Regions from separate parts of the Priestia flexa genome, predicted to be linked through region 1. Evidence: a T-box and tRNA genes for the amino acid it is inferred to sense, from the RefSeq annotation. Region 1 holds a T-box; the other holds one or more tRNA genes.

Region 1 (6,133 bases):
AAAGTTGTAGATGAGAAAGATCGAATCGTTGCACCAATTAAAGAGGGTCAGGTTGTAGGTTACGTTAGTGCCAAGAATAAGAATCTTGATGATTTAGGTTATGCAGTAAATAACGGAACAAATAAAGTGCCTGTCGTTGCAGATACTACGATTGAAAAGGCTAACTGGTTTGTTTTAGCAATACGAAGTATAGGTGATTTCTTTGTAGGTGTATGGTCTGATGCAGCCGCTAATATTAAGAATTGGTTTTAATTCATAAACCATTTATAAAAGGAGATACTAAAGCAAGGTTTTTGTTGCATTTAGTATCTTCTTTTTTTAGACAAGTTTTTCAAACTACACAATTTTAATAGGATTTTTTCAGAAAATAAGGTAAAATAGACAATAAGTTTTGAATTTTGTATACATAATTTATTGATTATGTGTAATACAACTATACTGGGGGAAGACAAACATGAGTAACATTACAGGTACTGACAGAGTAAAACGCGGAATGGCGGAAATGCAAAAAGGCGGCGTTATTATGGACGTTGTTAATGCTGAACAAGCAAAGATTGCAGAAGCAGCAGGAGCAGTTGCAGTTATGGCATTAGAACGTGTACCAGCAGACATTCGTGCTGCAGGTGGCGTATCTCGCATGGCAGATCCGACAATTGTCGAAGAAGTTATGAATGCTGTTTCAATTCCGGTAATGGCTAAAGCACGTATCGGTCACATTGTAGAAGCGCGTGTTTTAGAAGCAATGGGCGTAGACTATATTGATGAAAGTGAAGTATTAACACCAGCAGATGAAGAATTTCATTTAAATAAAAATACGTTTACAGTACCATTTGTTTGTGGTTGCCGCGATTTAGGCGAAGCTGCACGTCGTATTGCAGAAGGCGCTGCTATGCTTCGTACAAAAGGTGAACCAGGTACAGGGAACATTGTAGAAGCTGTACGTCATATGCGTCAAGTGAACGCACAAGTACGTAAAGTAGTGGGTATGGACGAAGCTGAGTTAATGACGGAAGCAAAGCTACTAGGTGCACCTTATGAGCTATTATTACAAATCAAGCGTGAAGGTCGCCTTCCAGTGGTTAACTTTGCTGCAGGTGGCGTTGCAACACCAGCAGATGCGGCATTAATGATGCAATTAGGAGCAGATGGAGTGTTTGTAGGTTCTGGTATCTTTAAGTCTGATAATCCAGAAAAATTTGCTCGTTCAATCGTAGAAGCAACAACGCATTATGAAGATTATGAGTTAATTGCAAAGCTTTCTAAAGGATTAGGAAATGCAATGAAAGGTATTGAAATCTCAACATTATTACCAGAAAATCGCATGCAAGAGCGTGGCTGGTAACAGTAAGGGAGTTTTAACAGCATGGTGAAGGTTGGAGTTTTAGGACTACAAGGTGCATTTAGAGAGCATGCGCATTCAGTGGAAGCAACAGGGGCTGAAGCGATTATTATTAAAAAAGTAGAACAGCTAGAAGAAGTGGACGGGCTCATTTTACCAGGTGGAGAAAGTACGGCAATGAGACGTCTGATTGATAAATATGACTTTATGGATTCACTGCGCCAATTTGCTAAAAGTGGCAAACCAATCTTTGGGACTTGTGCTGGTCTAATCTTACTAGCAGGCGAAATTGTAGACTATGATGAGCCTCATTTAGGTGTTATGAATATTAAGGTGGCTCGAAATTCTTTTGGTCGCCAACGTGAGAGCTTTGAGGCGAAATTAAATATAAAAGAAGTTGCAGATGATTTTATTGGAGTATTTATTCGTGCGCCTCATATTGTAGAAGTCGGTGAGAACGTGGAAGTCCTATCTATTCATGGTGATCGTATCGTAGCTGCAAAACAGGGACAATTTTTAGGGTGTTCGTTTCATCCAGAGTTAACGGATGACCATCGTATGACAGAGTATTTTATCGACATGGTGAAAGAGTCTCTGAAAAAACCTGTATAAACCAATTGCAACTTGTATAGACTTGTAGTACATTATGATTATTAATTACAATGTTGAAAAGTATAAAGCGTTGATAGGAAATAGTAGTAAAGAAGTTAAACTTTAGAGAGTCGATGGTTGGTGAAAATCGATGTTTAGCCTTTACGAATCCATCCTGGAGCAAGCTATTGAAATAGTAAGTAGATAGCTTCGGTTCATTCCGTTATCTGACTGAAGAGGAAGGTTTATTTATGAGCCTTCAACTAGGGTGGCAACGCGGGCTAAACTCTCGTCCCTTTTATAGGGATGGGAGTTTTTATTTTGCCCATTTTATACAAATAAGGAGGTAAATAGATGTTAGACGTAAAGGTTTTACGAGCTAATCTTGAAGAAGTAAAAGAAAAATTAAAGTTCCGCGGAGAAGATTTATCAGATCTTGGGCGCTTTGAAGAGTTAGATGTAGAGCGCAGACAGCTATTAGTTCAAACTGAGGAATTAAAGAGTAAGCGTAATGAAGTGTCTCAACAAATTGCTCAATTAAAACGTGAAAAGCAAGATGCAAATAGTATGATTTTAGAAATGCGTCAAGTAGGAGACAAAATTAAAGAGTTAGATGAGCGTCTTCGTACTGTAGAAACAGAATTAGAACAACTATTACTTTCAATCCCTAATATTCCACATGAGAGTGTTCCAGTTGGTGAAACGGAAGATGAAAATGTAGAAATTAGAAAATGGGGAGAGGTTCGTCAATTTAATTTTGAGCCGAAGCCACACTGGGATCTAGGAACAGATTTAAATATTTTAGACTTTGAACGTGCAGCAAAGGTAACGGGAAGCCGTTTCGTGTTTTATAAAGGCCTAGGAGCTCGTTTGGAACGTGCCTTAATCAACTTTATGATGGACTTACACATGGATGAGCATGGATATGAAGAAATTCTTCCTCCATATATGGTTAATCGTACAAGCATGACAGGAACAGGGCAGCTTCCTAAGTTTGAAGAAGATGCTTTTAAAATTAAAGAGGAAGACTATTTCTTAATCCCAACGGCTGAAGTTCCCGTAACTAATCTACACCGTGATGAAATCATTAATGGAGACCAATTACCATTAGCTTATACAGCATACAGCGCATGTTTTAGATCAGAAGCAGGTTCAGCTGGTAGAGATACACGTGGACTAATTCGTCAGCATCAATTTAACAAAGTAGAGCTAGTTCGTTTTGTAAAACCAGAAGATTCTTACGCTGAGCTTGAAAATCTGACAGGACATGCTGAAAAAGTATTACAGTTGTTAGAACTGCCATACCGTGTTTTAAGCATGTGTACTGGAGACTTAGGATTTACAGCAGCTAAAAAATACGATATTGAAGTGTGGATTCCAAGCTATGAGTCATATCGTGAAATTTCTTCTTGTTCAAACTTTGAAAGTTTCCAAGCGCGAAGAGCTAATATTCGCTTCCGCCGCGAGGCAAAAGGGAAACCAGAATACGTACACACATTAAATGGATCTGGATTAGCGATTGGGCGTACAGTGGCTGCAATTTTAGAGAACTATCAACAGGAAGATGGTTCAGTTGTTATTCCAAAAGTATTACGTCCTTACATGGGGAACAAAGAGGTTATTAACGGTTAAATTGAAATGATTCACAACTTTTTTGTTGTGAATCATTTTTTTTTTAGAAAACAGCTTGACTCTTATTTGTATATGTGATAAATTTATAAATGTCGAAACGGAGGAATACCCAAGTCCGGCTGAAGGGATCGGTCTTGAAAACCGACAGGGGTGTTACAGCCCGCGGGGGTTCGAATCCCTCTTCCTCCGCCATATTTGACTTTAAATGTTATTTAAACATTGCGCGATAAATTGGAGATTGTAAAACGTCACTTTTAGAAGTGGCGTTTTTTCATTCCCATTTTTCACGAAGAAAAATGGGAATGAATTATGAATGTCTTCTTTTTAATTTTTCGTTGTGATGTAAAAACTTAGAGATTTTTTCAACAATCGGTTCAACGGATGTCGGGTCCTTTAAGATATCGTAATCATTAATATCTAATCGTAAAATAGGACAAGCTGTAAAGTTATTAATCCAATCCTCATAGCGTTTGTGCATTTCTCTCCAATAATCTAAGGGCGTTTGTTGTTCCATAGGTCTTCCACGTTCTTGGATACGATCAACGATATCTTCAAAACTACCTTCCAAATAAATTAATAAATCAGGGTGTGGGAAGTAGGGAGTCATAACCATTGCATCAAACAAGCTTGTATACGTTTCGTAATCCACCTTGGACATTGTTCCTTTTTCGAAATGCATTTTAGCGAAAATACCAGTATCTTCGTAAATTGAACGGTCTTGTATAAAGCCTCCACCGTATTCAAAAATTCTTTTCTGTTCTTTAAATCTCTCCGCTAGGAAGTAAACCTGAAGATGAAAGCTCCATCTTTCAAAGTCAGCGTAGAATTTATCTAAATATGGATTTGTATCAACTTTCTCGTAAGAAGTGCGAAAGTTCAGCGCATCTGCAAGAGCTTGTGTCATTGTAGATTTCCCAACGCCTACTGTTCCAGCAATAGTCAATACAGCATCATTTGGAATGTTGTATTTTGTTCGTAAATTCATATTGTAGAACTCCTTTTTAATAAGCTGCTTTTAACATCTGAGATGATATGCTCTAAATGCTCTTTATTTTTGACAAAGTCTAGTTCATCTCCACTATAGCGTAAAACAGTTACCTGTGGGTTATTTTCTTTGAAGGTTTTAATTGCTTCCTCATAATCGGAGCTTAGCTGAGCTAGATAAGAAGGGTCAATGTTTTTTTCAATTTCCCTTCCACGCATTTTAATACGCTTCAATAGTGTAGGTAAAGTAGCATTTAAGTAAATAACAATGTTGGGCTTTGGCATATCATGTGTCAGTATATCGTAGATTTGTACATATTTTATGTACTGACTATCCTTTAAAGTTTGCTGAGCAAAAATCATGTTTTTCATAATATGATAGTCAGCAACGACAGGCTGATGTTGATGTAGAAAATGCTTTTGAATATCCTCTAACTGTTTATAACGGTTGCATAGAAAAAACATTTCAGTTTGAAAGCTCCACTCTTCAATATCCTCATAGAATTTCCCAAGGAATGGATTTTCATCAACAATTTCTTTCAAAAGTTGAAATTGAAATGTCTCTGCAATAGCCTTAGCTAGGGAGGTTTTCCCAACACCTATAGGGCCCTCAACAGTAATAAAAGGTATTTCCCCCATGGACTCTTCCTCCTTTATCTATACATGTTCTCGAAAATTGACAAAAAACATTGTATCACAATAAGAGGAGAGAATGGATAAAAACAAAAAGAAAAACCAGTTGTAAAAAACGGAAGGAAACATAAAAAGAGGATAATCCTATGCTGTAGGAATTATCCTCTTTAAAATTATTCAGGTATTCTTTTAATTACTTTAAAGTTATCATCAAGGAGTAGCCAGTTTTGAGGGAAAGGTAATCCCAACTTCCAATAAGCCATGCCTCTTAAGTTTAATTCTTTTAACAAATCGAATTTTGCTTGGATTGACCGGGCATCTTCAAACCATACCTCATGCGTTTTTTGAGCTGAATCAGAGTATCGGAAAAAGGGAGCCTGAGCTTTTTTATCATACTGTATGCTTGCGTTGTACTGATACGCAATTTCAATCGCTCTTTGAGCACTAATTGCTTTTGCATACTCACCACCTGGTTTGAATGGAAGCGTCCAATCATATCCGTATAGATTTTGTCCCATGACAATTTTTTTGCTAGGTATTTCTGAAATAGCATATTCTAGCACATCTCTGACAGGGCCAATCGGAGAAACAGCCATTGGAGGACCTCCACTGTATCCCCATTCGTATGTCATAGGGACAACAAAATTTGCTATCTCCCCAATTCTTTTGTAATCATGTGCTTCATACCACTTTCCTTTTTGATCACTACTTGTTTTAGGTGCTAATGCTACAGATATTAACAAGTCTTCAGCTTGAAGCCGTTTCTTTGCTTTTTCTAAAAATGTAATATAAGCATTTTTGTCTTCCGGACGTAAGAATTCAAAGTCAAAATGAATATCTTTAAAGTTTTTCTCTGTAGCAATACGAATAATATTATTAAGCAATTTATCTTGAACATCCGCATTGTTTAAGATTGCTTCTCCTACCTCTGCACTAAACCCGCCGTCTTCGATA
Region 2 (6,133 bases), 400 kb from region 1:
AGTATAGGGGCTGACGCCTGCCCGGTGCTGGAAGGTTAAGAGGAGGGGTTATCCTTTGGGAGAAGCTCTGAATCGAAGCCCCAGTAAACGGCGGCCGTAACTATAACGGTCCTAAGGTAGCGAAATTCCTTGTCGGGTAAGTTCCGACCCGCACGAAAGGCGTAACGATCTGGGCACTGTCTCAACGAGAGACTCGGTGAAATTATAGTACCTGTGAAGATGCAGGTTACCCGCGACAGGACGGAAAGACCCCGTGGAGCTTTACTGTAGCCTGATATTGAATTTTGGTACAGCTTGTACAGGATAGGTAGGAGCCTGAGAAGCCGGAGCGCTAGCTTCGGTGGAGGCGTCGGTGGGATACTACCCTGGTTGTATTGAAATTCTAACCCACAGCCCTGATCGGGCTGGGAGACAGTGTCAGGTGGGCAGTTTGACTGGGGCGGTCGCCTCCTAAAGAGTAACGGAGGCGCCCAAAGGTTCCCTCAGAATGGTTGGAAATCATTCGTAGAGTGTAAAGGCACAAGGGAGCTTGACTGCGAGACCTACAAGTCGAGCAGGGACGAAAGTCGGGCTTAGTGATCCGGTGGTTCCGCATGGAAGGGCCATCGCTCAACGGATAAAAGCTACCCCGGGGATAACAGGCTTATCTCCCCCAAGAGTCCACATCGACGGGGAGGTTTGGCACCTCGATGTCGGCTCATCGCATCCTGGGGCTGTAGTCGGTCCCAAGGGTTGGGCTGTTCGCCCATTAAAGCGGTACGCGAGCTGGGTTCAGAACGTCGTGAGACAGTTCGGTCCCTATCCGTCGTGGGCGTAGGAAATTTGAGAGGAGCTGTCCTTAGTACGAGAGGACCGGGATGGACACACCGCTGGTGTACCAGTTGTCTTGCCAAAGGCATCGCTGGGTAGCTATGTGTGGACGGGATAAGTGCTGAAAGCATCTAAGCATGAAGCCCCCCTCAAGATGAGATTTCCCATAGCGCAAGCTAGTAAGATCCCTGAAAGATGATCAGGTTGATAGGTCAGAGGTGGAAGCACGGCGACGTGTGTAGCTGACTGATACTAATCGATCGAGGACTTAACCAAAATGATAGTACACGAAGTACTCAGCGAAATGTTATCTAGTTTTGAGAGAATAAAAACTTAAAAAGAGTCTTGATTTCTTTCAAAAATGTTGTATAATGTAATATGTCTGGTGGCGATAGCAGAGAGGTCACACCCGTTCCCATGCCGAACACGGAAGTTAAGTTCTCTAGCGCCGATGGTAGTTGGGACTTTGTCCCTGTGAGAGTAGGACGTTGCCAGGCTGTTATATCAATGGAGGATTAGCTCAGCTGGGAGAGCACCTGCCTTACAAGCAGGGGGTCGGCGGTTCGATCCCGTCATCCTCCACCATGAATATGTTGCCGGTGTAGCTCAACTGGTAGAGCAACTGACTTGTAATCAGTAGGTTGGGGGTTCAAGTCCTCTTGCCGGCACCACTTTCGAGCCATTAGCTCAGTTGGTAGAGCATCTGACTTTTAATCAGAGGGTCGAAGGTTCGAGTCCTTCATGGCTCACCATTTTAAATACACACATGCGGGTGTGGCGGAATTGGCAGACGCGCTAGACTTAGGATCTAGTGTCTTTACGACGTGGGGGTTCAAGTCCCTTCACCCGCACCATTTAATTTCATAATGCGCGGAAGTAGTTCAGTGGTAGAACACCACCTTGCCAAGGTGGGGGTCGCGAGTTCGAACCTCGTCTTCCGCTCCACAAATAAGTCCTGCCGGGGTGGTGGAATTGGCAGACACACAGGACTTAAAATCCTGCGGTAGGTGACTACCGTGCCGGTTCAAGTCCGGCCCTCGGCACCATTTTAATAAGCGCCCGTAGCTCAATTGGATAGAGCGTTTGACTACGGATCAAAAGGTTAGGGGTTCGACTCCTCTCGGGCGCGCCATAAACGGGAAGTAGCTCAGCTTGGTAGAGCACTTGGTTTGGGACCAAGGGGTCGCAGGTTCGAATCCTGTCTTCCCGACCATTTCTGGGGCCTTAGCTCAGCTGGGAGAGCGCCTGCCTTGCACGCAGGAGGTCAGCGGTTCGATCCCGCTAGGCTCCACCAATTTAATACATTTATGATAATATGGCGGTGTAGCTCAGCTGGCTAGAGCGTACGGTTCATACCCGTGAGGTCGGGGGTTCGATCCCCTCCGCCGCTACCATATATAATATACGGAGGAATACCCAAGTCCGGCTGAAGGGATCGGTCTTGAAAACCGACAGGGGTGTTAAAGCCCGCGGGGGTTCGAATCCCTCTTCCTCCGCCATTATATTATTATCAAATTATCGCGGGGTGGAGCAGTCTGGTAGCTCGTCGGGCTCATAACCCGAAGGTCGCAGGTTCAAATCCTGTCCCCGCAACCAAAGTGGTCCCGTGGTGTAGCGGTTAACATGCCTGCCTGTCACGCAGGAGATCGCGGGTTCGATTCCCGTCGGGACCGCCATTATAAAAAGGCTCGGTAGCTCAGTTGGTAGAGCAAAGGACTGAAAATCCTTGTGTCGGCGGTTCGATTCCGTCCCGAGCCACCATCTATATGGCGATTGTGGCGAAGTGGTTAACGCATCGGATTGTGGTTCCGACATTCGTGGGTTCGATTCCCATCAGTCGCCCCATATAATTAAGCGGGTGTAGTTTAATGGTAAAACCTCAGCCTTCCAAGCTGATGTCGTGAGTTCGATTCTCATCACCCGCTCCATAATGGGCCTATAGCTCAGCTGGTTAGAGCGCACGCCTGATAAGCGTGAGGTCGGTGGTTCGAGTCCACTTAGGCCCACCATTTATTATTCCACAGTAGCTCAGTGGTAGAGCAATCGGCTGTTAACCGATCGGTCGTAGGTTCGAGTCCTACCTGTGGAGCCATTATATTGGGGAAGTACTCAAGAGGCTGAAGAGGCGCCCCTGCTAAGGGTGTAGGTCGCGTAAGCGGCGCGAGGGTTCAAATCCCTCCTTCTCCGCCAGTCGATTTTAATAATGGCCCGTTGGTCAAGTGGTTAAGACACCGCCCTTTCACGGCGGTAACACGGGTTCGAATCCCGTACGGGTCATATCTAAAAAGGTTTGCATTTATGCAAACCTTTTTTATTTATTTGAAAACCGTCTAATAAATAGATGGTTTTTTTATTTTCATAAAAATATTCAGAAAAGAAGGAAAAAACAGCTGCTTTATGGAATGTAAATTAGATAATAGAAATGATAGAAGAAAGGTTTATTTACTAGGTTAATTGTTATCAAGGAGGGGTATTTTTGAATTCGACTGTTCAACCTACTGATTTTGACATCCATCTTTATCACGAAGGAAATTTATTTCATAGTTATAAGCTTTTTGGGGCACATAAGTTAACAATAAACAGCACAGAGGGAGTACGTTTTTCTGTCTGGGCTCCTAATGCTTCTGCAGTAAGTATTGTGGGTGATTTTAATGAATGGAACGGTTTGAATCATCGGCTAGAGCGATTAAATTCTGAAGGGATATGGACAATATTCATTCCGTATCTTGAAGAGAATATGATTTATAAATATGAAATTACAACTCGTGATGGAACAAAACTACTAAAAGCTGATCCTTATGCTTTTCATAGTGAAGTAAGACCCGATACTGCTTCTAAAATTTATTATTTAGAAGGGTATAAGTGGGGAGATCAGTATTGGAAACGTAAGAAGAAACAACAAACTATTTATGAAAAGCCTATGTGTATTTACGAATTACACGCTGGTTCATGGAAAGTTCATGAGGATGGTGAACTATATACGTATCGTGAGTTAGCTGAAGAGTTAATTCCTTATGTAATAGAACAAGGGTTTACTCATATCGAACTATTACCTCTGGTTGAGCATCCGCTCGATAAATCTTGGGGGTACCAAGGAACTGGTTATTTTTCTGCAACCAGTCGATACGGTTCACCACATGATTTAATGTATTTTATTGACCAGTGTCATCAAAGCAGCATAGGTGTTCTTTTAGATTGGGTTCCAGGGCATTTTTGTAAAGATGCGCATGGATTATATATGTTTGATGGTTCACCCACGTATGAATATAAAAACGAATTAGATCGCGAAAACTATACATGGGGCACGGCTAATTTTGACTTAGGTAAACCGGAAGTACAAAGTTTCTTAATATCAAATGCACTTTTTTGGTTAGAATACTTTCACATTGATGGTTTTCGAGTCGATGCTGTTGCTAATATGTTATATTGGCCAAATTCTCATGAATTGGTTGAGAATCAATATGCTGTTCAATTCTTAAGAAAGCTGAATGAGGCGGTTTTTGCTTATGATTCGACTATCTTAATGATGGCTGAAGATTCAACGGATTGGCCATTAGTTACGGCTCCTACATATGACGGTGGGCTAGGTTTTAATTATAAATGGAACATGGGCTGGATGAACGATGTTTTAACTTATATGGAAGCCGACATTCATCAAAGAGCAAATCTTCATGAAAAAATGACTTTCTCCTTAATGTATGCCTTTAATGAAAACTTTATTTTACCATTCTCTCATGATGAAGTAGTTCATGGAAAGAAATCATTGTTAAATAAAATGCCTGGAGACTATTGGAGAAAATTTGCACAGCTTCGGTTATTATACGGTTATTTTATTGCTCATCCTGGCAAAAAATTGCTATTTATGGGCGGAGAATTTGGTCAGTTTGATGAGTGGAAAGACGCAAGTGATTTAGATTGGCAGCTATATGACTTTGATATGCACCAAAGTTTAAATAGCTATTTCAAAGAACTTCTTAAGATTTATAAACGAAGTAAACCACTTTATGAATTAGATCATCAAGAAGAGGGTTTCTCTTGGATTGATGTGAATAATCGAGAACAAAAAATCTTTTCATTTATTCGAACATCAACAAATAGTCAAGATAAGCTTGTTGTGGTATGTAACTTCTCAGATGTTCCATATCATGCATATAAAGTAGGTGTTCCTCTAAACACAGAATATGTTGAGGTCATCAATAGTGATCATGTTGATTTTGGAGGTTCTGGAGTTGTTAACCCAAAACCTTTAAAAGTAATCGAAGAAGGATTTCATGGTCTACCATTTCATATTGAAATGGATGTACCACCCTTTGGGATTAGCATCATGAGAACAAAGAAAAAACGGGGGGAGAGAAGAAACAATGTTAAAAAAGAAGTGCGTAGCGATGTTGTTGGCAGGAGGAAAAGGTAGTCGATTAAGTTCGCTTACAAAAAATTTAGCAAAGCCAGCTGTTCCATTTGGTGGGAAGTATCGAATTATTGATTTTGCGCTAAGCAATTGCTCCAACTCTGGAATTGAAACAGTTGGAATTTTAACGCAGTACCAGCCTTTACTCTTACACTCTTACATTGGTATTGGAAGCGCTTGGGACTTAGATAGAAGAGACGGAGGCGTTACTGTATTACCTCCTTATTCAGAGTCATCAGGGGTAAAGTGGTATAAAGGAACTGCCAGCGCTATTTATGAAAACCTAAACTACCTATGCCAGTATGAGCCTGAGTATGTGTTAATTTTATCAGGAGACCATATTTACAAAATGAATTATGAAAGTATGCTAGATTATCATATTGAAAAAGAAGCAGATGTATCTATCTCAGTAATTGAAGTTCCTTGGGATGAAGCAAGTAGGTTTGGAATTTTAAATACAAATGAAGCCTTAGAAGTTCAAGAATTTGATGAAAAGCCACAGTATCCAAAAAATAACTTGGCATCTATGGGTATTTATATTTTTAAATGGAATATTCTTAAAGAATATTTAGAAATGGATGCACGTAACCCTTATTCTAGTCATGACTTCGGAAAAGATGTCATTCCGCTATTGTTAGAAGAGAAAAAGCGTTTAATGGCATATCCATTTAAAGGATATTGGAAGGATGTAGGAACGGTTAAGAGCCTATGGGAAGCAAATATGGATTTATTAGATGAAAGTGATGAGCTCAATTTATTTGACTCTTCGTGGAAGGTCTATTCCGTAAATCCGAGTCAACCCCCTCAATACATTGCTCCAACAGCATGCGTCGTAGAATCATTAGTCAATGAAGGCTGCGTAGTTGAAGGTAGTATTGAACGTTCCGTGTTATTTCCAGGTGTACAAATTGGTAG

What was found. A T-box is a leader RNA that pairs with one kind of tRNA and senses whether it is charged. The one in region 1 lies ahead of serS (serine--tRNA ligase), so its partner is inferred to be a tRNA-Ser.
Region 2: it has a tRNA-Ser gene. The T-box ahead of serS (serine--tRNA ligase) is inferred to sense a tRNA for this amino acid. The anticodon was not compared.

The regions. Positions count from the first base shown of each region.
Region 1 is NZ_CP090431.1:3,761,163-3,767,295, forward strand. It holds gene LZP85_RS19315 (serine hydrolase) at 1-252, shown strand, start outside; gene pdxS (pyridoxal 5'-phosphate synthase lyase subunit PdxS) at 455-1,342, shown strand; gene pdxT (pyridoxal 5'-phosphate synthase glutaminase subunit PdxT) at 1,364-1,951, shown strand; T-box leader at 2,013-2,230, shown strand; gene serS (serine--tRNA ligase) at 2,285-3,562, shown strand; tRNA gene LZP85_RS19335 (tRNA-Ser) at 3,662-3,754, shown strand; gene LZP85_RS19340 (deoxynucleoside kinase) at 3,870-4,547, opposite strand; gene LZP85_RS19345 (deoxynucleoside kinase) at 4,544-5,185, opposite strand; gene LZP85_RS19350 (glycoside hydrolase family 18 protein) at 5,353-6,133, opposite strand, start outside.
Region 2 is NZ_CP090431.1:3,361,840-3,367,972, reverse strand. It holds rRNA gene LZP85_RS17355 (23S ribosomal RNA) at 1-1,086, shown strand, start outside; rRNA gene rrf (5S ribosomal RNA) at 1,192-1,307, shown strand; tRNA gene LZP85_RS17345 (tRNA-Val) at 1,320-1,395, shown strand; tRNA gene LZP85_RS17340 (tRNA-Thr) at 1,406-1,481, shown strand; tRNA gene LZP85_RS17335 (tRNA-Lys) at 1,487-1,562, shown strand; tRNA gene LZP85_RS17330 (tRNA-Leu) at 1,579-1,664, shown strand; tRNA gene LZP85_RS17325 (tRNA-Gly) at 1,681-1,755, shown strand; tRNA gene LZP85_RS17320 (tRNA-Leu) at 1,768-1,856, shown strand; tRNA gene LZP85_RS17315 (tRNA-Arg) at 1,866-1,942, shown strand; tRNA gene LZP85_RS17310 (tRNA-Pro) at 1,947-2,023, shown strand; tRNA gene LZP85_RS17305 (tRNA-Ala) at 2,029-2,104, shown strand; tRNA gene LZP85_RS17300 (tRNA-Met) at 2,128-2,204, shown strand; tRNA gene LZP85_RS17295 (tRNA-Ser) at 2,217-2,309, shown strand; tRNA gene LZP85_RS17290 (tRNA-Met) at 2,330-2,406, shown strand; tRNA gene LZP85_RS17285 (tRNA-Asp) at 2,411-2,486, shown strand; tRNA gene LZP85_RS17280 (tRNA-Phe) at 2,496-2,571, shown strand; tRNA gene LZP85_RS17275 (tRNA-His) at 2,580-2,655, shown strand; tRNA gene LZP85_RS17270 (tRNA-Gly) at 2,665-2,738, shown strand; tRNA gene LZP85_RS17265 (tRNA-Ile) at 2,743-2,819, shown strand; tRNA gene LZP85_RS17260 (tRNA-Asn) at 2,828-2,902, shown strand; tRNA gene LZP85_RS17255 (tRNA-Ser) at 2,910-3,000, shown strand; tRNA gene LZP85_RS17250 (tRNA-Glu) at 3,016-3,087, shown strand; gene glgB (1,4-alpha-glucan branching enzyme) at 3,287-5,221, shown strand; gene LZP85_RS17240 (glucose-1-phosphate adenylyltransferase) at 5,172-6,133, shown strand, end outside.